One region of the Duganella dendranthematis genome, then DNA from elsewhere that is predicted to be linked to it. Evidence: predicted binding sites of a transcription regulator. Region 1 holds the regulator's gene; the other holds the start of a gene.
What was found. The regulator LexA, encoded in region 1, represses DNA repair genes until DNA is damaged. The targets are predictions, from matches to a motif close to ACTGTATNNNNATACAGT.
Positions count from the first base shown of each region.

Region 1 (11,913 bases):
CGTCGAGGACGTGAAGCCGGCCGCCAAGCCAGCCGCCACCACCACTGCCGCAGCCACTGCCGCAGCCGCGCCGGTGGTCGCCGCCGTCGATACCACCAAACAGGACGCCGCCAAGGCGGAAGCCAAAGCCAAGGCGGACGCCCGCGCGGAAATCATGGCAAAGGCGCAAGCTGAGCGCGAACTGAAGGCCCGCCAGGACGCCGACTACAAGCAGGAACAGGAACGCAAGCAGGCCGAGGCCAAAGCCGAAGCCAGGCTCAAGGCCGACAAGGACGCCGAACGCAAACTGGCCGAAGCCAAAGCCGCCAAGGCCGCCGAAGCCAAGCCGGCCGCTGCGCCGTCCAAGTCCGACGACGCCCGCGCGCTGGCCATCCTGGAAGGCAAGGGCGCCGCGTCGGCGGCCGAAGGGGGGCAGAAATTCGTACTGCAAGTGGCCGCACTGAGCGACCAGGGCAAGGCGGACGAACTGCGCGCCAAACTGAAAAACGCCGGCATCAGCTCGTTCACGCAGAAAACGCCATCGGGCATTACCCGCGTGCGGGTCGGCCCGTTCGGCAGCAAGGAAGAGGCCGAGAAGGTCAAGGCCAAGCTGACCAGCATGGGCCTGGACGGCCGCCTGGAAACCGTCTGACGTGACGCTCTTCGACTACCTGGTGATCTTCGTGCTGGCCACGTCGGTCATCATTGGTCTGGTGCGCGGCCTGGTCAAGGAAGTGCTGTCGCTGCTGAGCTGGATCGTGGCGTTCGTGGTGGCCAATGCCTACGCGGCGCCGCTGGCGCAGATGCTGCCGGCGGCGGTGCCGGGCGAGGTGCTGCGGCTGATCGTTGCCTTTATTGCACTGTTTATCGGTGCACGGATTTTGATGAGCCTGTTGTCGCTGGCGCTGGACGCCTTGCTCGACGCGGGCGGCCTGAGCTTCATCGACCGCGTGCTCGGCGCCGCGTTCGGCGTTGCCCGTGGACTTGTAATTGTGCTGGCCGCCGTCATCTTGAGTGGGATGACCTCGCTGCCACAACAGGATTTTTGGAAGCATGCGATGTTGAGTCCTTACGCGGAAGAAGGCGTACGGATGGCCAAACCCTATCTTCCCGCTGCCATCGCGCAGCATGTAAATTTTTGAATTCTTTAAATCTGCGTTTTTAAATCTGTAGTCCAGTCCAGGAGCACCATCATGTGTGGCATTGTCGGCGTCGTTTCCCATCAACCTGTCAACCAAATGCTGTATGACGCCTTGCTGCTGTTGCAGCATCGCGGTCAGGATGCGGCAGGTATCGCGACCAATCACAGCAGCATGTTCGCCATGCACAAGGCCAACGGCCTGGTGCGCGACGTTTTCCGTACCCGTAACATGCGTACGCTGCAAGGCAACTCCGGTATCGGTCACTGCCGCTACCCAACCGCCGGCTCGTCGAGCGAGGAGGAGGCGCAACCGTTCTACGTCAACGCCCCGTTCGGCATCACGCTGGCCCACAACGGTAACCTGACCAACTGGGAACAGCTCAAAAAAGAGATGTTCGAGAATGACCGCCGCCACATCAACACCGATTCCGATTCGGAGGTGCTGCTGAACGTGCTGGCGCACGAAATCGAAAAAGCCACGGTCGGCATTTCGATCGACGCCAACACCATCTTCAACGCCGTGACCGTGTTGCACCGCCGCGTGCGTGGCGGTTACGCTGCGGTGGCGCAGATCGCCGGCGTCGGCCTGCTGGCATTCCGCGATCCATTCGGCATCCGTCCGCTGTGCCTGGGCATTAATGAAACCGCCGAAGGCACCGAATACCTGATCGCGTCGGAATCGGTGGCGCTGGAAGGCATGGGCTTCCGCTTTGTGCGCGACATCGCGCCGGGCGAAGCGGTGTTCATCGACACCAACAAGCAGCTGCATTCGCGCCAGTGCGCCGACAATCCGTCGCTGAACCCGTGCGTGTTCGAGTTTGTGTATCTGGCCCGTCCGGATTCGGTCATCGACGGCGCCTCGGTGTACGCCACCCGCCTGAAAATGGGCGAGTACCTGGCCGAGAAAATCAAGCGCGAGCTGAAAGACATGAAGATCGACGTCGTCATGCCGATCCCGGATTCGTCGCGTCCTGCCGCGATCCAGCTGGCGCTGGCGCTGAACGTGGAATACCGCGAAGGCTTCATCAAGAACCGTTACATCGGCCGGACCTTCATCATGCCGGGCCAGGCCGCGCGCAAGAAATCCGTGCGCCAGAAGCTAAACGCGATTCCGGACGAATTCAAGGGCAAGGTCGTGCTGCTGGTCGATGACTCGATCGTGCGCGGCACCACCAGCCGCGAAATCGTGCAGATGGCGCGCGACTCCGGCGCCACCAAGGTGATTTTCGCGTCGGCCGCGCCGCCGGTGATCTACCCGAACGTGTACGGCATCGACATGCCGACCCGCGACGAGCTGATCGCCCACGGTCGCACGGTGGAAGAAGTCTGCCGCGAAATCACCGCCGACGCCCTGGTGTACCAGGACATCGATGCGCTGAAACGGGCGATTTCGGATGTCAATCCGGCGTTGACCAACTTTGAAGCATCGTGCTTCGACGGCGTCTACGTGACCGGCGACGTGACCCGCGAGTATCTCGATAAACTGGAATACGAGCGTCACCACCCGACCAAGGCCGCCGCGCCGGAAGATGCTGGCCGTTCGCAGCTGAACCTGAACCTGGCAGCCAGCGAAGCGTAACTATGAGCGACAAGAAGAACTACGGCTTCACCACCACCATCCTGCACGGCGACCGCCAGAAGGGCATCGAGCACGGTTCGCTGCACAAGCCTATCCATACCTCGGTGGCCTTCGGCTACGCCGATGCGCGTCAGCTGGCGTCGGTTTTCCAGGGCAAGGAACCGGGCTTCCGCTACGGCCGCCAGGGCAACCCGACCATCTCGGCCCTGGAAGACAAGGTCAACAAGATGGAGCAGGGTGTCGGCACCATCTGCTTCGCCACCGGCATGGGCGCGATCGGCGCCGTGGTGCAGGCGTTGTTGCGCACGGGTGATCATGTGGTGTCGTCGGCCTTCTTGTTCGGTAATACCAACAGCCTGTGGCAGACCGCCATGAGCCAGGGCATCGGCGTGTCCTTCGTGGACGCGACCGATGTGGCCAATGTGGAAGCGGCCATCACCGAGAACACCCGCGTGGTCTTCGTGGAAACCATCGCCAATCCGCGCACGCAAGTGGCGGACCTGAAGCGCATCGGCGAACTGTGCCAGGCGCGCGGCATCCTGTACGTGGTGGACAACACCATGACCACGCCCTACCTGTTCCTGCCGAAAGCGGTGGGGGCGGGCCTGGTGGTTAACGCGCTGACCAAGTCGATCGGCGGCCACGGCAATGCGCTGGGCGGCAGCCTGACCGACACCGGCGCCTACGACTGGACCCGCTTCCCCAATATCTACGAGAACTACAAGAAAGCCGCGCCGCTGCAATGGGGGCTGGCGCAGATCCGCGCCAAGGCGCTGCGCGACTTCGGCTCCTCGCTGGCGCCGGACGCCGCGCACCACATCGCGGTCGGCGCCGAAACGCTGGCCCTGCGCATGCAGCGCACCACCGCCAACGCGCTGGCGCTGGCCGAGTTGCTGGAGAAGGATGAGCGCGTCGCCGCAGTATACTATCCGGGCCTGCAGTCGCATCCGCAGCACGCCATCAGTTCGGAACTGTTCCGCGCGCACGGCTCGCTGCTGAGCTTTGAACTGAAGGATGGCCTGGACTGCTTCGACTTCCTGAACCGCCTCAAGCTGGCGATTCCGGCATCCAATCTGGGCGACAACCGCACGTTGATCATCCCGGTCGCGCACACCATCTTCTACGAGATGGGCGCCGAACGCCGCGCCTCGATGGGCATTGCCGAATCGCTGATCCGCGTCTCGGTCGGCATCGAAGACACCGCCGATCTGCTGGATGATTTCTGCACCGCCCTCGAAGGCTGCTAATTGCTTTTGCCCCCGGTGGCGAATAACCAACGGGCGATATGTTTAGTTTGCTCAAAGTTACCTTCTTGGATAGACTTGATTTTTAAGCACTTAAGTCGAGGGGTAACCATGAAAGCCGCTTTTTTACTGATGGCCGCGCTGGCCGTGGGCAATGTCGCACTGGCTGACGAATTGACCGACGCCAACAAGCTGATGGAAGCGAAGAATTATGCGGGCGCGATGCCGCTGTATGTGAAGCTGGCGTCGGCCGGTAATCCTGCAGCGCAGTTCCGGTTGGGCGAGATTTACTGGTATGGCGAAGGTATGCCTGCCGATACCGCCAAGGGTGACGAGTGGTTCCGCAAAGCGAGTGCCGCCGGCTACGCCGAGGCCAAGGCCGCCCTGACGCTGACCACACAACGCCAGGCCCGTCAAAAAGACATCGACTACTACGTGCAGGGTTATGACGGCGCCGATGTGGCCCTGTCCAATGCCAAATGCGTCACGCCGGACATTCCGGCACGCTCGACCAACAAGCAGGAAATCAAAGGGGTCGGGGATGGCATCGATGCCTGGATGACCTGCTACAACGGCTTCGTGCAAAAGCTACAGGAGTTGCTGCCAGCCGGAAAGGCGATTCCCGCCGACCTGTCCAACCTGATGACCGATGCCGAGATTGGCCGCGCTTCGGCGCAGATGGACCGCGCCTACAGCGCAGTGATTCAGGATGCCCGGCGTCAGGCCGACAAAATCGTTGCCGCGCGCACTGCATGGCAGGCTGGCACCAATGAGTATGTCAGCACGGAGAACGAGCGTACAGCCCGTCACAAGGAAATGCGCGATCGCGAAATACTGGACTTCGCGACCGCATCCGGATCGGTGCGGGATGTCGCACCGAACAACATCAAGCGTTAGTGCCAGGTGCGCATCAGGCCGACCGCCAGGCCTTCCAGCGCGAACTCGTCCGCTTCCGGATCGACGGTGATGATCTTGAAGTCCGGATTTTCCGGCAGCAGTTCGATCAGGCCGCCGGTCTTGCGGTAGCGCTTGACCGTGACGTCGTTGCCGATGCGGGCGACGACGATCTGGCCGTTCTTGGCGCTATCGACTTTTTTCACGGCCAGCAGGTCACCGTCCATGATGCCGGCGTCGCGCATCGATTCCCCGCGTACCTTCAGCAAATAATCCGGCTTGGCGGCGAACATGGCCGGGTCGACGTTGTAGTTGGTTTCCAGGTTTTCTTGCGCCAGGATCGGCGAGCCAGCGGCCACGCGGCCGATCAGCGGCAGCGACATCATCAGCGCGGCCGGAATTTTCGACGCGGCCGGTTCGGCGTGCACGCCCAGCAGACGGATGCCGCGTGAGGTGCCGGCGGCGATTTCAATCGCACCCTTGCGGGCCAGCGCCTGCAAGTGTTCCTCGGCGGCGTTGGCGGACTTGAAGCCCAGTTCATTGGCGATCTCGGCGCGCGTCGGCGGGAAGCCGGTGTTTTCGATCGCGTCCTTGATCAGATTCAGGATTTGTTCCTGGCGGGCGGTGAGCTTAAGCATGGGGTACGGTGAGCCTGTGTATATAGACAGTCTGTATTTTTGTACAGTATGCCTTGAAATGCAAGGGAATTTGTTGCCTCGGACGAAATAAATTCACTTGGTGCGCCAGGCGGTCACTCCCTCTGTCAACGTCACCAGCGCGTCGTTGCGCTTGCCGTCGCGCTCGACGATCACGCGCGCGGTCGGCGTCGATGCCGTGCGCGGCGCCAAATGCAGCGTGATGGCGCCGTTGCGGATGTCGATATCGGCGCTGTCGATCTTGCCGGCTTCCAGCGTGATCCAGGTGCGGGTCGAGGCGACAAACAGGCGACTGCGGGCGCTGTCCTTCGGCGTGATGTGCAGCGTGGCGCCGTCATTGCGCAGGTTGGCGCCAAAGGCCAGCCAGCCGAACACCGGATCGTTGAGAACGTAGGTGGCGGTGGCGTAGGCGTGGCCGTAGAAGCCCATGCCGTAGTCGCCGCTGTAGGCGTCCCAGCGCATCATGTCCGGCCAGGCGTGGAACGCGGCCGAGGCAAAGCCTTGCTGGTCGATATTGGTGATGCCGCCCAACAGGCCACCGTACGCCACGCGCAGCAGGTGCAGGTCGGTCGGGTTGGCGCGGTAGGCGGCAAACAACGGCACCGCGTTCAGCGTCGAGCCGTAGTGGTGCAGCTGGCGTTCGATGCGGCGCGTCTTGCCGCCGTACAGGAAGTCCCAGTAGCGGCGGGCGTTGCCGTTATAGCCCCAGCTTGGCAGCGTCGGGTCGTAGCCGAGGATGACCTCGCGCGTGATGTCGGCCTGCTTCTGGTAGCCGAAATAGCGCATCCAGGCGTAGACCTCGGCCTGGCCCGTCGAGTCCCACGCCATCTCGCTGCCGAACGGGTAGGCCAGCGAGCGCCAGTGGTCGGCGCGCTGCTTCATCAGGCGTTCCATATTGGCGGCTTCGGCTTGCAGGCCTTCACGTTGCAGGTCTTGCAGGATGTCGACGAAGACGTCGCCTTCCATCAACCCGAACTGCGCGTATTCGGGCGCGTCGCGCTCCATCGCCACCACGGTCTGGTAGGCGTGTTGCAGATACCAGCGCCAGTCGTGCGCGGTGACCAGGCCGCTGTGGTTGCGCGCCAGGCGGTACAGCACCCAGTGGCCGATCGCCACGTGCGGATAGTTGTAGGCGCGGCCGAGGTCGCCGGCATCCTTCTTGTTCCACGAGGTCCAGCTCTTCCAGTCTTGCGTGGCGCCGTAATAGGCCGGGAAGGCTTGCGGATCGTAGTAGAACAGGCTCTTGCGCACAGCGCCGGCCTGCGGGCCTTCCGCTACTTGCAGTTTGCCGAGCACGGTCTCGTTGACCAGGCGTTCCAGCCTGGCCACCTCGGCCGCGTCCGGATTGTCGAGTTGTTTCATGATGGCCGCGACCCAGCTGCCGGCGCCGCCTTCGTCGCTCATGCCGGAGATCCACACGCGGGTGTCGTCGGTGACGATGCGTTTGGCGTCGTTGTCGTAGGTCAGGATCGCCGGCGCACGCTGGAAAGGATCGGTCTTGTCATCGAACCATTGCTGCGTGGTGCTGAAGCGGCCGAGGTCGGCCACGGCCTGTTCCAGCGGCTTGGTGATGAAATAGCTGATGGTCTGCACGCTGTGGTCGGCGTAGGTGATGTTCAGCCGCGCCGGTCCCCAGCCCTGGCTCTTGATGGTATAGCGCAGCCAGCCTTTGGCGGTGGCGCTGGCTGGCGCTGTGGCCGGCGTGGCAGTCAGCGCGCCGGCCGGTTCGGCGCTGATGGCGGAGATTTTCTGTGCACTGTGCAGGAACAGTGTGGCGTCCAGGTCGGTCGGTACCACGTAACCGGGGATGCCAATCGCCACCGGCCGCTGCTGCGCCACCAGCGTCTGCTCGATGGCACGGATGGACTGCGCGGTGACAAAGCGCACGCCGATCTCGCGCCGTTCGCCCGCTTGCAGCGTCAGGCTGGTGGGCGTATTCCATTGCTGGCCGGCGGTTTTCCAGTCGGTTTCCGCATAGGCCTTGCTGGCCACGGTCCAGTCGTAAAAGCCCTCGGCGGTCTGCGCGCGTTTGCTGTTGTCGTCGATCGGGCGCCAGGCTTCCAGCGGCGTATGGCCGTCCGGCAGCACCAGCAGCGCCGGACCGGCGCCGTTGAGGCGCGTCACCTGCACGTAACCGGCGTCGCGGCCGATGTAGGGATCGGCGAAGCTGGCGCTGGCGTGGGCCTGCTCCAGCGTGCGGTCGGTGATGATGTTGTCGAACACCATCGGCATGCCGAGGCCGCCGATTTCCACCGGCCGGGCCGAGCGATTGATCAGCGTGAAGCGCAGCACCAGCGCGCCCTTGTCGTTGAGCCAGCGTCGCTCCACCGTCAGCGGCAGGCCGGCGCCGAAGGTGGCGCTGATGTCGGCGGCGGCCAGCGCGGGGCCGGCCGCCAGCACGCGCACCGGCTTGCGTTCCCTGGACGAGGAATAGTCCTGCCAGGCGCCGTCGCCGCTGCGCAGTCGCAGGTTGAGGTCGCCGATATGGGCGTAGCCATTGCCGCTGCGCTCGGCCTCGCGCGTGCCCGGCGTGAAGTCGAAGCCGGGATCGCTGACCGGCGTCAGCCGCGCCAGCGTCTGCGTGTCGGTGCGCAGGGCCAGCAACAGTTGCGGCGTGCTGTAGGCGCGCTCGGCGGCGAAGCAGGGAAGGGCGGCGAGGAGGGCGGCGGCGAACAAAGATTTCATGTGCATTCCTGAGGGCAATGCACACATTCTAACCAACTCGCCGGCTTTAGCGGACTATGAAGTGCAGGCCGATGTCGCGCTTGGCGCCGGGTTTCAGCGTGAAGCCGCCAGTGACCCAGCTTGGGTGGTTTTCGCCGCTTGCGCGCTGCTCGGCCGGCGGCTGCCAGCTGTCGAGTGGCGTGCGACCGTCCGGCTGCACCCGCAGCGTTGGCCGCTGGCCCTCCGGCCGCCTGACTTCTACCACACCCTGGTCGCCGGGGCGGGCCTTGACGCCGCCGCTCTGGTCGACGATCAGCGGCATGCCGGCCTCGGCCACCTCGACCGGCTGCTTGCTGCGGTTGATCAGCGTGTAGCGCAGCACCAGCGCGCCCTTGTCGTTGATCCAGCGGCGCTCCACCGTCAGCGGCAGGCCGGCGCCGAAGCTGGCGCTGATGTCGGCCGCGGCCAACGCCCGCACGGCCGGCAGCACGCGGACCGGCTGGCGTTTCGCGAAGGTGGCGTAGTCTTGCCAGGCGCCGCCACCCTGGCGCAGTTTCAGCGTCAGGTCGCCGATGTGGCGGTAGCCGTCGAACTGGCGTTCTTCCTCGCGCGGGCCGAGCGTGAAATCGTGGCTGGGGTCGCTAACCGGGGTCAGCCTGGACAAAGTCTGGGTGTCGGTGCGCAGCGCGAACAGCCATTGCGGCGTGCTGTAGGCCTTGGTCTGGATGGCCGGATAATCGGCCGCCAGGGTAGGGGCGGCGGCCAATACGGCCATCGGCAGCAACCAGGTGGATAAATGTGGTGTCATGGGCAATCCTGTTTGAACGACAATACCGGCACTGTAACACCAGCATGGCCGGGCTGGCGTTCCGCCTGAAAAGCTGGTATAGTCGCGGGCTTACCTCTTCCCACACCTGTCTTGACGCCAGGGTGGGCTCATTTTCAAGTCCTTAAGGGAGTTATACATGCGTCACTACGAAATCGTATTTATCGTCCATCCGGACCAGAGCGAGCAAGTGCCCGCCATGATCGAACGTTACAAAGCAACCGTAACGACTCGCGGCGGCTCCGTGCACCGCGTTGAAGATTGGGGCCGCCGCCAAATGGCTTACCCAATCCAGAAACTGGCCAAAGCGCACTACATCTGCCTGAACATCGAAGCAGACAACGAAACCCTGGTTGAGCTGGAAACCGCATTCAAATTCAATGATGCCGTTCTGCGTCACCTGACCGTCAAGCTGAAGAAAGCCGAAACCGCTCCTTCGCCAATGATGAAGTCGGTACAACGCGAAGATGCAGCGAAATCGCATCGCACCGAAGCTCCAGCCGCTGCTGCTCCAGCCGCTGCTTAATTGGTCTGAGAAGGAACCGCGCTGAACCAGCTCCAGTTCATCGCCCTCATCGCCGAACGGGATGCAATACGTTACACCCCGGCCGGTATGCCGATCGTCAATGCTGTACTCCAGCACCGGTCGCAGCAGATGGAGGCGGGCATCGCCCGATTGAGCGAGTTTGAAGTGTCCGCGATTGCCGCGGGCGAGATTTCAAGCCGCTTCAGTCAGACGCCGCTGGCAGGACTGTATCAGTTCACCGGTTTTCTCAACAAGAAAAGCCGCAATAGCAAAAGCCTGGTGTTTCACATCATTGATTTTAGTGCTGTCCAAGACAGCGCAATTTAAATACAGGAGCCTAAAATGGCATTCGGTAAAAAGTTCGACAAAAACAAGCTCAAGCTGAAAGAAAAGCGCAAGCAACAAAACCCACTGTTCAAGCGCAAGAAGTTCTGCCGCTTCACCGCCGCTGGCGTTGAGCAAGTAGACTACAAAGACGTAGACACCCTGAAAGACTTCGTCCAGGAAAACGGCAAAATCATGCCAGCACGTCTGACCGGTACCAAGGCGCACTACCAGCGTCAAGTTGACACCGCGATCAAGCGCGCTCGCTATCTGGCCCTGCTGCCGTACACCGATCTGCACAACGCTTAATCGCGGCAGAGTAACTGGAGAAGAACTATGCAAATCATTCTGTTGGAAAAAGTTGTCAATCTGGGCAACCTGGGTGAAGTCGTTAAAGTTAAAGACGGCTACGCACGTAACTTCCTGATCCCGCAAAAAATGGCCCGTCGTGCAACCACGTCGGCTATCGCGGAATTCGAAGCCAAACGCGCTGAACTGGAAAAAGCTGCTGCCGCCAAGCTGGCCGCTGCCCAAGCCCAAGGCGAGAAACTGAACGGCATGACCGTGACCGTTTCGCAAAAAGCTGGTGTTGACGGCCGTCTGTTCGGCTCGGTCACCAACTTCGACATCGCTGAAGCGCTGAGCAAAGCCGGCTTCGCAGTGGAAAAAGCTGCTGTGCGCCTGCCAACCGGTCCGCTGAAGACCGTCGGCGAGTTCCCAGTCACCGTTTCGCTGCACACCGATGTGCTGGCGGAAGTGACCGTTGCCGTCGTAGGCGAAGCTGCCTAAGACTGGACCGGGCGGCAACGCCTGTCTGGTTTGCAACACCCTTGAAAAAGCCGGGCTTTGTCCCGGCTTTTTTCTCGTCATAATTTTGTAGTACGGCACAAGCAGGTATAATTCGCGCCATGAACGCCCCCTCCGATCCGCAAGTCGATTCGCTCCGCGTCCCGCCGCACTCCATCGAAGCAGAACAGTCCGTCATTGGCGGCCTGCTGCGCGATAACGCGTCCTTTGACCGTATCGCCGACATGATGAATCCGGAAGACTTCTACCGGTACGACCACCGCATCATCTTCGAGCAGATCGTCAAGATGATCAACAGCTCGCGCCCGGCGGACGTCATCACCGTGTTCGAGAACCTGACCCAGCTGGGCAAGGCCGACGACGTCGGCGGCCTGACCTATCTGAACGCGATGGCGCAGAACACGCCGTCCGCCGCTAATATCCGCCGCTACGCCGAGATCGTGCGCGACCGCTCGGTGCTGCGCCAGCTGATCACCGTGGCCGACGACATTTCCGGCCAGGCGTTCAGTCCGCAGGGCAAGGAAACCAAGGAAATCCTCGACGAGGCCGAATCGCGCATCTTCGCCATTGCCGAGCAGGGCGCCCGCGGCGCCGCCGGCTGGCTGGCGGTGCAGCCGCTGCTGACCCAGGTGGTCGAGCGCATCGACGAGCTGTACTCGCGCGAGAACCAGTCGGAAATTACCGGCGTGCCGACCGGCTTCATCGACCTCGACCGCATGACGTCGGGCCTGCAGGGCGGCGACCTGGTCATCGTGGCCGGCCGTCCGTCGATGGGTAAAACCGCATTTTCGGTCAACATCGGTGAAAACGTCGCCATCGAAGCCGGTTTGCCGGTGGCGATTTTCTCGATGGAGATGGGCGGCGCCCAGCTGGCGATGCGTATGCTGGGCTCGGTCGGCCAGCTTGACCAGCACCGCCTGCGTACCGGCCGCCTGAACGACGAGGACTGGCCGCGCCTGACGCACGCCATCCAGAAGATGAACGACGCCCAGGTGTTCATCGATGAAACCCCGGCGCTGAATCCGATCGAGATGCGCGCCCGTGCGCGCCGCCTGGCGCGCCAGTGCGGCAAGCTCGGCCTGATCATCGTCGACTACCTGCAGCTGATGCAGGGTTCCAAGGCGGGCGACAACCGCGCCTCCGAGATCTCGGAGATTTCCCGTTCGCTGAAAGGCCTGGCCAAGGAGCTGGGCTGCCCGGTGATCGCGCTGTCGCAGCTGAACCGCTCGCTGGAACAACGCCCCAACAAACGTCCCGTCATGTCCGACTTGCG
Region 1 is NZ_CP051684.1:659,375-671,287, reverse strand. It holds gene HH213_RS03160 (SPOR domain-containing protein) at 1-631, shown strand, start outside; gene HH213_RS03155 (CvpA family protein) at 633-1,121, shown strand; gene purF (amidophosphoribosyltransferase) at 1,173-2,699, shown strand; gene HH213_RS03145 (cystathionine gamma-synthase family protein) at 2,702-3,946, shown strand; gene HH213_RS03140 (SEL1-like repeat protein) at 4,055-4,840, shown strand; gene lexA (transcriptional repressor LexA) at 4,837-5,475, opposite strand; gene HH213_RS03130 (DUF5695 domain-containing protein) at 5,569-8,178, opposite strand; gene HH213_RS03125 (DUF5695 domain-containing protein) at 8,225-8,965, opposite strand; gene rpsF (30S ribosomal protein S6) at 9,123-9,509, shown strand; gene priB (primosomal replication protein N) at 9,531-9,836, shown strand; gene rpsR (30S ribosomal protein S18) at 9,852-10,142, shown strand; gene rplI (50S ribosomal protein L9) at 10,170-10,622, shown strand; gene HH213_RS03100 (replicative DNA helicase) at 10,742-11,913, shown strand, end outside.

Region 2 (11,913 bases), 830 kb from region 1:
ACTAAAACGGTCTAAATCGTACTATTTAATACTAGACAGTGATATTTCGTTCTAAGGAAGTGGTTGAGGGAACCAAATCTTGCAGGCGCTCTAACTTTAGTAAGCTTTAGAGTGATTTAGCACTGTGTAGTACTGTTTAGAGGCTTTTAGTAAAAACGCTTTTCAGGGGAACCCACCATGGCTACCCTGCAATTTCCCATGCGTCTACCGCCCAAAGCCGCGCAAGAGCAGCGAAGCCGGTTCAGCGCCGAAGGCCAGGCAAGCGCCGCCGCCATTGCGGCGCGGCGCCCTCCCCGCAGGCTTAGAACACCTTGCTGAAGGTCAGCTGCAGTGCAGTCTTGCCGAGGAATTTGCCGTTGGCGGCTGAGGTGTAGGCCGACTCCTGGGCGTTGGTGCCGATCACCGCCAGCGCGCCGGTCACCGCGCCGAAGTCCTTGGTCAGGCCCAGCTTCCAGTCGGTGTAGGACGCGGCATCGTTATGACGGACATTCTGGCGGCCGCCGTGCAGGTTGACGGTCCAGCCATCGCCGGCGTCGATGTTGGCGCCGATGTCCAGATAGCCGCTGTTCTTGCTGTCGGCAAAGCCGAACAGATTGGTCACCGCATGCGAGTACTTCACGTAAGCCGGGCCATAACCCAGCTGGCCATAGATCTCGGTGGTATTGGCGCTGACCGGCAGGCTATTGGAAGCGTACACATAAGTCAGCACGCCGACGTCATACGCCACATCGGCCGTCACCTGGCCGCGCTTGCCCGCATACAGGTCCAGCTCGACGCTGCCGTCGCCGCCCGCGTCCTTGATCCAGGTGATGGTCGAGGCCCAGGCGCCGGCGTACAGGCCGGTCGGGTTGTTCACATAATCGGCGCCGCCCTGCAAGGCCGGCTGCAAGCGCGTCTGCGAAATGCCGCGATAGCGGTAATCGCTGATCGCCGCCACGTTGAAGCTGACCGCGTTGTCCGGCACGGCGGCCGGCGTGGCGGCCGCGTCTTCGGCGCGTGCGCCGGTGGTCAACAAAGCAGCAACGGCTGCGGCGAGTGCTAATTTTTTCATGCTCTACTTTCTATCAGTGGTGGAAAACTTCGCGGTACAGCCCGTCCATATCGGCCGGGGCGGCGCCGCGAATAACGGTGCTGGCCAGCGTCGCCGACATCACCCGCGACGCGTAGGCGCGCGCCGCAGCGCGCTCCTCGTCGCTGGGCGGGACGTCGCCGCCAACCAGGACAAACAGCACGCGCAGGCCCGGATTGAACATGCGCGCAGCATTCAGGCGGGCGATCAGCTTGTACTGGCTGGCCAGATCGACCTGCTGCGGCGTCACCGGCACGTCGATCGGCACAATCGCCAGCCGCGCGGCGATCAGCGCGGCGCGGCTGGCGGCCGTGTCGCGGCCCTCGGTGTCGATGACGATATCGTTGTAGCGGGTGCGCAGCAGTTCCAGCTCGCCTACCAGCGTGCGGCCGCAGATGGCGCGCGCGGTCACTCTGGGCCGCACGCCGGCCGCCGCCAGTTCGCCGCACCAGGCGCAGGCGGCGGCGCGCGGGTCGGTGTCGACCAGCAGCACGCGGCGGCCGGCGCGCGCCCGCAGTAGCGCCAGGTTGTTGGCGACGATGGTCTTGCCGGCGCCGCCGCTGGGGTTGGCGACGGCGATGATCATGCGGCGGCCCGCTGCGCCAAGGCCGTCATGCGGCCGAATTCGGCGCCCGGCAAGGCCCGCATCACGGCTTCCATCACCTGTCCGGCCAGCGCCCGCGACAGGCACAGCCAGACCTTGACGCGGGCGCCGTGGTCGCACGCCTCGACCCGCATGAATTCCATGCCAGCGCCGCAGGTGCGCATCACCAGCGCCCGCAGGTCGGTCACGGCGGCGGCATCCACGGTCAGCTGCATCAGGCAGCCGCGCGGCGCCGCCGCTGGCGTCGCGCGGGGCGTGCTGCGGGGCGGTTTGGCGCGGCGCTGGGCGGCTTGGGTGTGGAAAAAGGCGTGCATGACTAACCTCCGGGTGAGCGTTTCGATACCTGTCAGCTTAGCGACGGCGTCGTAAAAACGGTCTAAAAAGGCGGGCCTGGGCTGTAAACATCGTGTATAAATTGCGCAGTGCGCAATTTTTGCCCGCGATCAAACGCGGTTGAGGATAGAATACGCATTAATCGCCGCACCTGTACATAAACCCAGTATCAAAAACACAAGCTGCTCACGTATGGCCACCAAAAAACCTGTTTCCGACTATAGCGAATCCTCCATCCGGGTCCTGAAGGGGCTGGAACCCGTCAAGCAACGCCCGGGCATGTACACCCGCACCGAGAACCCGCTGCACATCATCCAGGAAGTGATCGACAACGCCGCCGACGAAGCGCTGGGCGGCAATTGCCATAACATCATCGTCACGCAAAATGCCGACGGCAGCGTCACGGTCGAAGACGACGGCCGCGGCATCCCGGTCGGCCTGCACCCGGAAGAAGGGGTGCCGACGGTGGAAATCGTGTTTACCCGGCTGCACGCCGGCGGCAAGTTCGACAAGGGCAGCGGCGGCGCCTACGCGTTTTCCGGCGGCCTGCACGGGGTCGGCGTATCGGTCACCAACGCGCTGTCCAAGCGGCTGGAAATCACGGTGTGGCGCAAGGAGCCGAACGGCACCGGCCTGCACCACCTGGTGTTCGAAAACGGCGACGTCACCGAACCACTGAGCTCGGTGGTGGCGCCGCGCGACGGCAAGAAATCCGGCACCAAGGTCACGGTGTGGCCGGACGCCAAGTATTTTGATTCGGCGGCGATCTCCACCACCGAGCTGCAACGCCTGCTGCGCTCGAAAGCCGTGCTGCTGCCGGGCGTGTCGGTCACGCTGGCCAACGGCAAGACCGGCGAATCGCAGACCTGGCAATACAACGACGGCCTGCGCGGCTACCTGACCGAAGCACTGGCGCAGTCGACCGACGGCGAGACCTTGATCCCGCTGTTCGAGGGCGAACAGTTCGCCGGCCCGGACGCCGAAGGCTTCGCCGAGGGCGAAGGCGCGTCGTGGGTGGTGGCGTGGACCGAGCAAGGCGCCATCGTCCGTGAATCCTACGTCAACCTGATCCCGACGCCGAACGGCGGCACCCACGAATCGGGGCTGCGCGACGGCCTGTACGGCGCCGTCAAAAACTTCGTCGAAATGCACTCGCTGCTGCCGAAAGGCGTCAAGCTGCTGCCGGAAGACGTGTTCGCGCGGGCCTCGTTCGTGCTGTCGGCCAAGGTGCTGGACCCGCAATTCCAGGGCCAGATCAAGGAACGCCTGAACTCGCGCGACGCGGTGCGGCTGGTGTCGACCTACTCGAAGCCGGCGCTGGAACTGTGGCTGAACCACCATGTCGACTACGGCAAGAAGCTGGCCGAACTGGTCATCAAGCAGGCGCAGTCGCGACTGCGCTCGGCGCAGAAAGTGGAAAAGAAAAAATCCTCCGGCGTGGCTGTGCTGCCGGGCAAACTGACCGACTGCGAATCGACCGACGTCGAGCGCACCGAACTGTTCCTGGTCGAGGGCGACTCGGCCGGCGGCTCGGCCAAGATGGGCCGCGACAAGGAATTCCAGGCGATTTTGCCGCTGCGCGGCAAGGTGCTGAACTCGTGGGAAACCGACAAGGACCGGCTGTTCGCCAACAACGAAATCCACGACATCTCGGTGGCGATCGGCGTCGACCCGCACACGCCGCTGGACAAGCCCGACCTGTCCGGCCTGCGCTACGGCAAGATCTGCATCCTGTCCGATGCGGACGTCGACGGCTCGCACATCCAGGTGCTGCTGCTGACGCTGTTCTTCCGCCACTTCCCCGGCCTGATCGCCAACGGCAATATTTGCATCGCGCGGCCGCCGCTGTACCGGGTCGACGCGCCGGCGCGCGGCAAAAAGCCGATCCAGAAGCTGTACGCGCTGGACGCCGGCGAGCTGACCGCCATCGAAGACAAGCTGCGCAAGGACGGCCTGAAGGAAGGCGCGTGGTCGATCTCGCGCTTCAAGGGCCTGGGCGAGATGAACGCCGAACAGCTGTGGGAAACCACCATGAACCCGGACACCCGCCGCCTGCTGCCGGTGGCGCTGGGCGGCTTTGGCCTGCACGAATCGGCCGCCCGCTTCAACATGCTGATGGGCAAAGGCGAAGCGGCCGCGCGCCGCGCCTGGATCGAAGAACACGGCAACGAAGCCGACGCAGACATTTAATACAAGCACACCATGACTCAAGCAAACCTCTTTGACGAACCGGCGCCGCAGGACGACGACGCCGAGCAAACCACCGACCAGGGCGCGCCGGCGCCGGCCAGCGCCCCCAACGCCGCCGAACCGGGCGTCTCGGACCACCCGGTGCAGCCGGCCGCGCAGGCGGCAGCCCACGCCGCCGCCGAAGCGCACGCCCACGGCCAGCCGCTGCCCGCCGATGACGGTGGCGATGGCAAGGATGATGGCAACGGTGGTGGCAACGGCGGCGGCAACGGCGGCGGCGGCGGCGGCGACGACGGCATGTTCGGCGGCGCCGGCGGCGGTGACGGCGGCGACGCCCTGACGCTGTCGACCTTCGCCGAGCGCGCCTACCTCGACTACGCGATCTCGGTGGTCAAGGGCCGCGCGCTGCCGGACGTGTGCGACGGCCAGAAGCCGGTGCAGCGCCGCATCCTGTACGCGATGAACGAAATGGGCCTGAACAGCAGCGCCAAACCGCGCAAATCGGCCACCGTGGTGGGCGATGTGCTGGGCAAGCTGCACCCGCACGGCGACCAATCCGTGTACGACGCCATGGTGCGCATGGCGCAGGACTTCTCGCTGCGCTACCCGCTGATCGACGGCCAGGGCAACTTCGGCTCGCGCGACGGCGACGGCGCGGCGGCGATGCGCTACACCGAAGCGCGCCTGACGCCGATCGCCAAAGTGCTGCTGGACGAAATCAACCAGGGCACGGTCGACTTCCAGGCCAACTACGACGGCTCGACCGAAGAACCGTGCCTGCTGCCGGCGCGGCTGCCGATGGTGCTGCTGAACGGCGCCTCCGGCATCGCGGTCGGCCTGGCCACCGAGATCCCGTCGCACAACCTGGGCGAGGTGGCGACCGCCGCGGTCGCCATGATCCGCAACCCGAAGATCACCCACAGCGAGCTGATGGCGCTGATGCCGGGCCCGGACTTCCCCGGCGGCGGCCAGATCATCACCCCGCCGCAGCAGATCGCCGACATGTACGCCAGCGGCCGCGGCTCGATGAAAGTGCGGGCCCGCTGGAAGATCGAAGAACTGGCGCGCGGCCAATGGCAGGCGGTGGTGACCGAACTGCCGCCGGGCACCTCGTCGCAAAAAGTGCTGGAAGAAATCGAAGAACTGACCAACCCGAAGATCAAGCTGGGCAAGAAAGCGCTGTCGCCGGAACAGCTGGCGCTGAAATCGCTGATTTTGAATTCGCTCGACACCATCCGCGACGAATCGGGCCGCGCGGCGCCGGTCCGTCTCGTATTCGAACCGAAATCGAAAAACCAGGACCAGACCGAATTCATGCTGATGATGCTGGCGCACACCTCGCTCGAATCGTCGGCCTCGATCAACCTGGTGATGATCGGCGGCGACGGCCGGCCGCGCCAGAAAGGCCTGGGCGAAATCCTCAGCGAATGGATCACCTTCCGCTTCGCCACCGTGACCCGCCGCACGCAGTACAAGCTGGGTAAAGTCGACGCGCGGATCCACATCCTGGAAGGCCGCCAGACCATCCTGCTCAACATCGATGAAGTGATCCACATCATCCGCAACTCGGACGAACCGAAGGCGGCGCTGATGGCGCGCTTCAACCTGAGCGAGATCCAGGCCGAAGACATCCTGGAAATCCGCCTGCGCCAGCTGGCGCGCCTGGAAGCGATCAAGATCGAACAGGAACTGGCCGAACTGCGCAAGGACCGCCAGCAACTGCAAGACCTGCTGGACAACCCGTCGTCGATGAAGCGCGCCATCATCAAGGAAATCGACAACGACGCCAAGACCTTCGGCGACGCCCGCCGCACGCTGATCGAAGAAGCGCAGAAAGCCGTGGTCGAGCAGAAGGTGGTGGACGAGCCGGTGACCGTCATCATTTCGGAAAAAGGCTGGATCCGCGCCCGCAGCGGCATCGGCCACGACGCCGCGCAATTCACCTTCAAGGCGGGCGACGCGCTGTATGGCGCGTTCGAATGCCGCACGGTGGACCACCTGCTGGCATTCGGCAGCAACGGCAAAGTGTATTCGGTGCCGGTAGCGGCCTTGCCGAACGCGCGCGGCGACGGCGTGCCGGTCACCACGCTGATCGACCTGGCGTCCGGTTCACGGCTGTTGCACTACTTCGCCGGCGCCGGCGCCACCCGCCTGCTGCTGGCCAGCAGCGCCGGTTTCGGCTTCGAGAGCAAGGCGGCCGACCTGGTCAGCCGCAACAAGAGCGGCAAATCGTTCATCACACTGGACGACGGCGACGTCCCGCTGCCGCCGACCGTGATTCCGGACACGGCCAGCGCCGTGGCGACCCTGTCGTCGGGCGCGCGGGTGCTGGTATTCGGCATGGATGAAATGAAAGTGCTGACCAACGGCGGCCGCGGCGTGATCCTGATGGAGCTGGGCGACAAGGAAGCCCTGCTGGCGGCCAAGCCGATCAGCCAGAAAGGCGTGACCGTGCACGGCATCGGCCGCGGCGGCAAGGCGCAGGAAGAACGGCTGTCGGCGTCGGCGCTGGCGGTCCACTTCGGCAAGCGCGCGCGCAAAGGCAAGGAACTGGCGACCAAGATCAAGCCGAGCGGCCTGGTGCCGATCGTCTAACCCGCACGGCGGCACACCAGGGTCCGACCCCGCAGGGGTCGTACCCTTTACGGTGCTCAGCGCGCTGCGGCGCATTCATAAGACAAAGGGTCTGACCCCGCATGGGGGTCAGACCCTTTTTTACGCCGTGCGGGTTAGTGCTTAGTGCTTGGCAGCGGCTTCTTTGACTTCAGCGTCGGCCTTGGCTTTGGTGGCGGCGGTTTTGTTCGCGGCCAGGGCTTTGTCTTCGGTGGCGTCAACCGAAGCCTTGATCGCTTTGGCGTCAGCTTTCACCGATTTTTTCTCGGCTTTTTCTTCGGCTTTGGCTACGGCTTTGTCGCCTTTGGCAACTGCTTTAGCTTTGTCTTCTGGATCAGCCTTGGCCACTTTTTCGTTGGCTTTGGCTTGTTCCACGCCTACTTTGGCTTGCTGCTCTTCATGCACCTTATCAGCTTTGGCGATGGCTTTGTTGGCTTTGTGGTCAGCCTTGGCATCGACCTTGGCTTCTTTCTGCTGCGCCTTGGCGACGTCTTTGTTGGCATCGGCTTGTGCCTTAGCAACGTCCGAGGTTTGAGCAAAAGCGGCGGTAGCGAACAGGCCGGCGATCAGGGTAGCGATAATTTTGTTCATGATGTGATCCCTTTCGGTGTTGTTTGAGTAAGTGAGATACAGCTTAAGCCTCGCCCGCTCCGCACACTGTACGCTAGCGTACTAAACCCCCGGTTTATTTTTCCGGCCGGGAATACAGATCGATGATGGTGCCGATCGCGTCCGCACACACCGAGCAGAAGGTGTCGCTGCGGTCGAACATGATGCACTGCATTTCAGGCCGGTAATAACCGGTGGCCTCGTAGTTGGCGCCCTCGAACGCGCCGACCGTGTGGCGGTGCGGATCGCGCGAGAACAGTTCATTGCTCTGCTGCAGATCGCGGCGGAACAGCGCGCTCATCTCCGACTCCGGACGGTTGTCTGCGCGCAGCGCGGCGCGTTCCTTCTGGTAGGCGCGCGACGCGGTCTCGTAAGCTTCTTTCGGCCACGGCGTCGGCAGCGGCGTGCCCTCCTTCACGAACTTCTTCCATTTCAGATTGGCCGGATCGTGCAGCGCGGTGGCGTTCGGTTCCCACGGTTCGCGGCGTTCGCCACCGGTGGCGTAGGCGACCGGCGAGGTGTAGTACTCGTCGGCCAGGCCGGCGAAGTGGTGGCCGAATTCGTGCACGAACAGGTAGTTGGCCCAGTCGTTGTCGGCCGCCGCCGTGCTGAACTGGCCGAAGATGCCGCCGCCGCCGTAGGTTTCGTTGTTGACCAGGATTTCAATGAACTCATACGGCGCGTACTGCGCCAGTTCGCGCAATGCGCGGTTGTCGGTGGTCAGCACGTAACGTTCGCTGCCGAAGATGTCGTAGCGCGCGCCCAGCTTCGACGCATGATGGACGCCGGTCGATGGCCGCGACACGCCCGATTCCTCGGTCGGCAGCGCGATGGCCCAGACGTTGAAGTCCTTGGCGCGCTCCTTGAACGGCGACACCTGGAACAGGTGGTCGGCCAGGCGGCGGGCGGCCGCCTCGAACTTCTTCATCTCGGCCTGGGTGTAGCCGTCGCCGACGATCAGCAGGTCGACCTTGTCTTCCGACGGGCCATTGACGCGGATGCCGATCGGCTTGACCGGCGCCGGCGGCTGCTTGCGGATCACGTCCTGCGCGTCCGGGTTGACGTCGGCGGTCCACACCACCGAGAACAGGTTGCGCTCGTCGCGCTTGAGGATGCGCACGCGCACCGGCTGCTCGGGACGCGGGAAACGCACCGACTCCTCGAAGCCGCGGTTGATACTGGCCGCTTCCTCGGTGCTGCGCCATTCGGCGAATACCGTGCTGAAACCGCGCGAGTACAGCAGCTTGCCGGTCTTGGCATCGACCACTTCAACCATGTTGTTACCGCGGTTAGTGGTGTCGATGGTCTGGCGCAGGTTGCCGGGCCACGGCAGCGGCTCGACCACCACCCGCTCCAGCGCGTAGTGCTCGTCGAGCGCGTTGCCGCTGTGGAGGTAGTCGACGCGCATGGTGGCCGGTTGCGCGGCCAGCGCGGAGGCCGAGGCGCACAGCGCCAGCAGGGAGAGGAGATTGCGGAGCATGGAGGTCCTGACGGTCAGTTGAAAACGTGAGCGTCATTGTAAACCGGGGCCGGCGCTGCGGCGAGTCCGGCGGGCGGCGGGCGGCGGGCGGCGGGCGGCTATTGTGCGCGCAGCGACTGGCCGATGTCGAGCGGGCGGATGTCGAGGCGCATGTTGAGGATGGAATAGCTGGCCGGCGCCGCCGAAGCGTAGCCGACGCTGTCGCGCGTCTTGCTCAGCGTGAACTGAAAGCCCAGTTCCGGCAGCGTCGATCCGGGGCCGCTGGTGGCGATGCCGATCGCCTCGCTGCGGCGGTTGTTCATCAGGCTTTCCATCAGCTGCACCAGCGCGTTGCGCCCCAGGATGTCGGGCGAAAACACCGGATCGGCCGCCAGGTCCTTGTGCGGCGCGATGCGCCCGCCGGCCTTGGCGGCCGACGGCGTGAACGCGTGCGTGTTGAGGTCATACAGGTCGCCCTGATCCAGGTAGCTGATCACCGCGTTCGAGACATTGAAGCCGGCACGGGCCGGATCGGTGCTGGCGCGCGACAGGTCGACCAGCAGCGCGCCCTTGCTGCCGACGATCTCCACGCGCCGCTGCGGATCGACCACCATGGCGGTGTTCTCGTCGATGCCGAGGCCGAACTTGTAGCCCTTCTTCAGCATGGCCGGAATCATGCGGGCGAAGCGGCCGCGCACCAGGAAGTGCTGGTCGACAAACACATCGTCGCCGATGAAGCCGAGGCCGGGGGCAATTTCCTGGCCGTCGGTGACACCGCCGCGCAGCGTGGCGAACACGGTCTTGGGCGCGTAGAACATGGTGCTGCTCATCACCGCCGCGCCGGCGCTGTTGCCGGCCACCACGCCGCCTTTACGGTACACGTCCCACACCGCCTCCAGCACCGCGCTGCGGCTGCCGTCGGCGCGCACCAGCGCCTGGGTGATGCGGGCCTGGTCGCCGCCGGAGAAGAACACGCCGCCGGCGCCGCGCACGGCGTCGGCCAGCAGCGGATCGTCGGCCGCCTTGCGGAAATCGCTATCGGCCAGCTTGACCGCCAGCGGGATCTGGAAAGCGTCGGCGCCGTAGCGGTTGAGGGAATCGACGATGGCGGCCGCCACCGGCGCCGGGTCGGCCGCCGCCGAGGCGAAGACGGCAATGCGCGCTCCCTGCCCACCGGCCAGCTGGACGATGCGCTGCCAGACGGCGTCGTTATCGGCCCGCAGGCCGCCGCCGATGATGACCAGCGAGCCTTTGGGGCCATCGGCCGCCATCACGCTGAACGGCAAGGCCAGCAGCAAGGCCGCGTGCACCAGGAACTTGATCGCCATGCGCATATGCACTCCCATAAAAATGGTTGACCACGGCGCGCGGCACCGACGCAACCCGCACTGCGCCACGGCCAGGGTCTGACCCCGTACGGGGTCAGACCCTTTCGTCCGGGGTCGGCTACGCTAGCGGTAGCGGTACAGCGGCTGCTGCAGCTGGATCGGCCGGATGTCCATGCGCAGTTTCAGTACCGAATACGCCTCCACTTCGGTCGAGCTGTAGCCGACGCTGTTAATCGTCTTGGAGAAGCGGAACTCGAAGCCCAGCTCCGGATTGAAGTCGCGCGGGTTGCCGAAGGCGATGCCGATGGCGTCCTGCTGGGCGTTGTCGATCAGATTCACCATCAAGTCCAGCACCGCATTGTTGCCGAGGATATCGTTGGTGTAGACCGGCTCGCGGGTGTCCGGCTGATTCGGGTCGAGCTTGTTGTCGGCCTTGTCCGGCGACGGCGTAAACTCGCGCGTGACCAGGTTGAACTTGTCGCCGCGATCAAGGTAACTGATGGTGGCGTTAGATATATTAAACCCCTTGATGCCACGGTCGGTAATCGCCGCCGACAGGTCCAGCAGCAGCGCGCCGCTGTAACCGATAATCTCCACATCGCGCTTGGCGTTGACCACCATCGCGGTGTTTTCGTCGATGCCCAAGCCGATCTGGTAACCCTTCTTCAGCATCACCGGAATCATGCGCGCAAAGCGGCCGCGCACCAGCAAATGCTGGTCGACAAACACGTCCTCGCCGATGAAGCCGAGGCCGGAGGCGATCTCGTGGCCCTCGTTGACGCCCTGCTTGAGCATGTCCAGGGTCGACTTGGCGTCGTAGAACATGGTGGTGCTCATGATGGCGGCGCCGGCGCTGGAGCCGGCCAGCACGCCGCCATCGCGGTAGACGTCCCATACCGCGTCCAGCGCCGCCGTGTGGCTGCCGTCGGTGCGCACCAGCGCGCGCGTGATGCGGGCCTGGTCGCCGCCGGTGAAGTAAATCCCGGTGGCCGAATGGATGGCCGCCACCACTTCCGGATCCTCGGCCGCCTTGCGGTAGTCGCTATTGGGCCAGGTGACGCCGAGCGGAATCGCAAACGCCTGGGCGCCGTACTGATTGAGCTTGTTGACGGTGGCCTGGGCCGCGCTTTCCGGGTTGATCGAGGCCGAGCCGAACACGCCGATGCGCGCGCCCTTGCCGCCCGCCAGCATGACGATGCGCTGCCACACCTCGGCGTTTTCGGCCCGCAAGCCGCCGCCGATGATGACCAGATTGCCGGCCGGCGGCGTCAGCACCGGTTTCGGTGGTGGTACGGCCTTGGCCGGTTTGCTGCTCTTGCCCGGCACCTGCACCTTGGGAACCGGCGTCGTCGCAGCCGCCTGCGCGGCGGCGCCGGTCAGCACCAGCAGCCATAGCAGGCACAGCCTGCTCAGCCCGCGGCGCGTAAAACCCGTTAATTTCATGTTGCCCTTCCGATGAAAACCGGCGCCGGGCTATCGCCGGGCGCCGTAGTTACCGCAGATGATACCAAGCTATTGCTTAAAAACGCATTACTTGAAGGCGTAATTTACACTAGCAAAGAAGCGGCGGCCGCGCACATCGGTATACGTCGGGTCGTAGCCTGAAATAAAGTAATACGCCTGGTTGGAGTACGGCGGCGCCGTGTCGGCCAGATTCTGCACGCCGGCGCGCACCTTGATGGCCTTGCTGGCCTGCCAGGAGCCGGTC
Region 2 is NZ_CP051684.1:1,486,971-1,498,883, forward strand. It holds gene HH213_RS06910 (TorF family putative porin) at 302-1,051, opposite strand; gene HH213_RS06915 (AAA family ATPase) at 1,065-1,655, opposite strand; gene HH213_RS06920 (hypothetical protein) at 1,652-1,987, opposite strand; gene HH213_RS06925 (DNA topoisomerase IV subunit B) at 2,199-4,196, shown strand; gene parC (DNA topoisomerase IV subunit A) at 4,494-6,791, shown strand; gene HH213_RS06935 (hypothetical protein) at 6,933-7,400, opposite strand; gene HH213_RS06940 (IgA Peptidase M64) at 7,495-8,898, opposite strand; gene HH213_RS06945 (cyanophycinase) at 8,997-10,211, opposite strand; gene HH213_RS06950 (cyanophycinase) at 10,329-11,648, opposite strand; gene HH213_RS06955 (TonB-dependent receptor) at 11,736-11,913, opposite strand, start outside.
Region 2: HH213_RS06925 (DNA topoisomerase IV subunit B) is a predicted target of LexA. The motif match lies at 2,157-2,174, and genes of this name have one in related genera.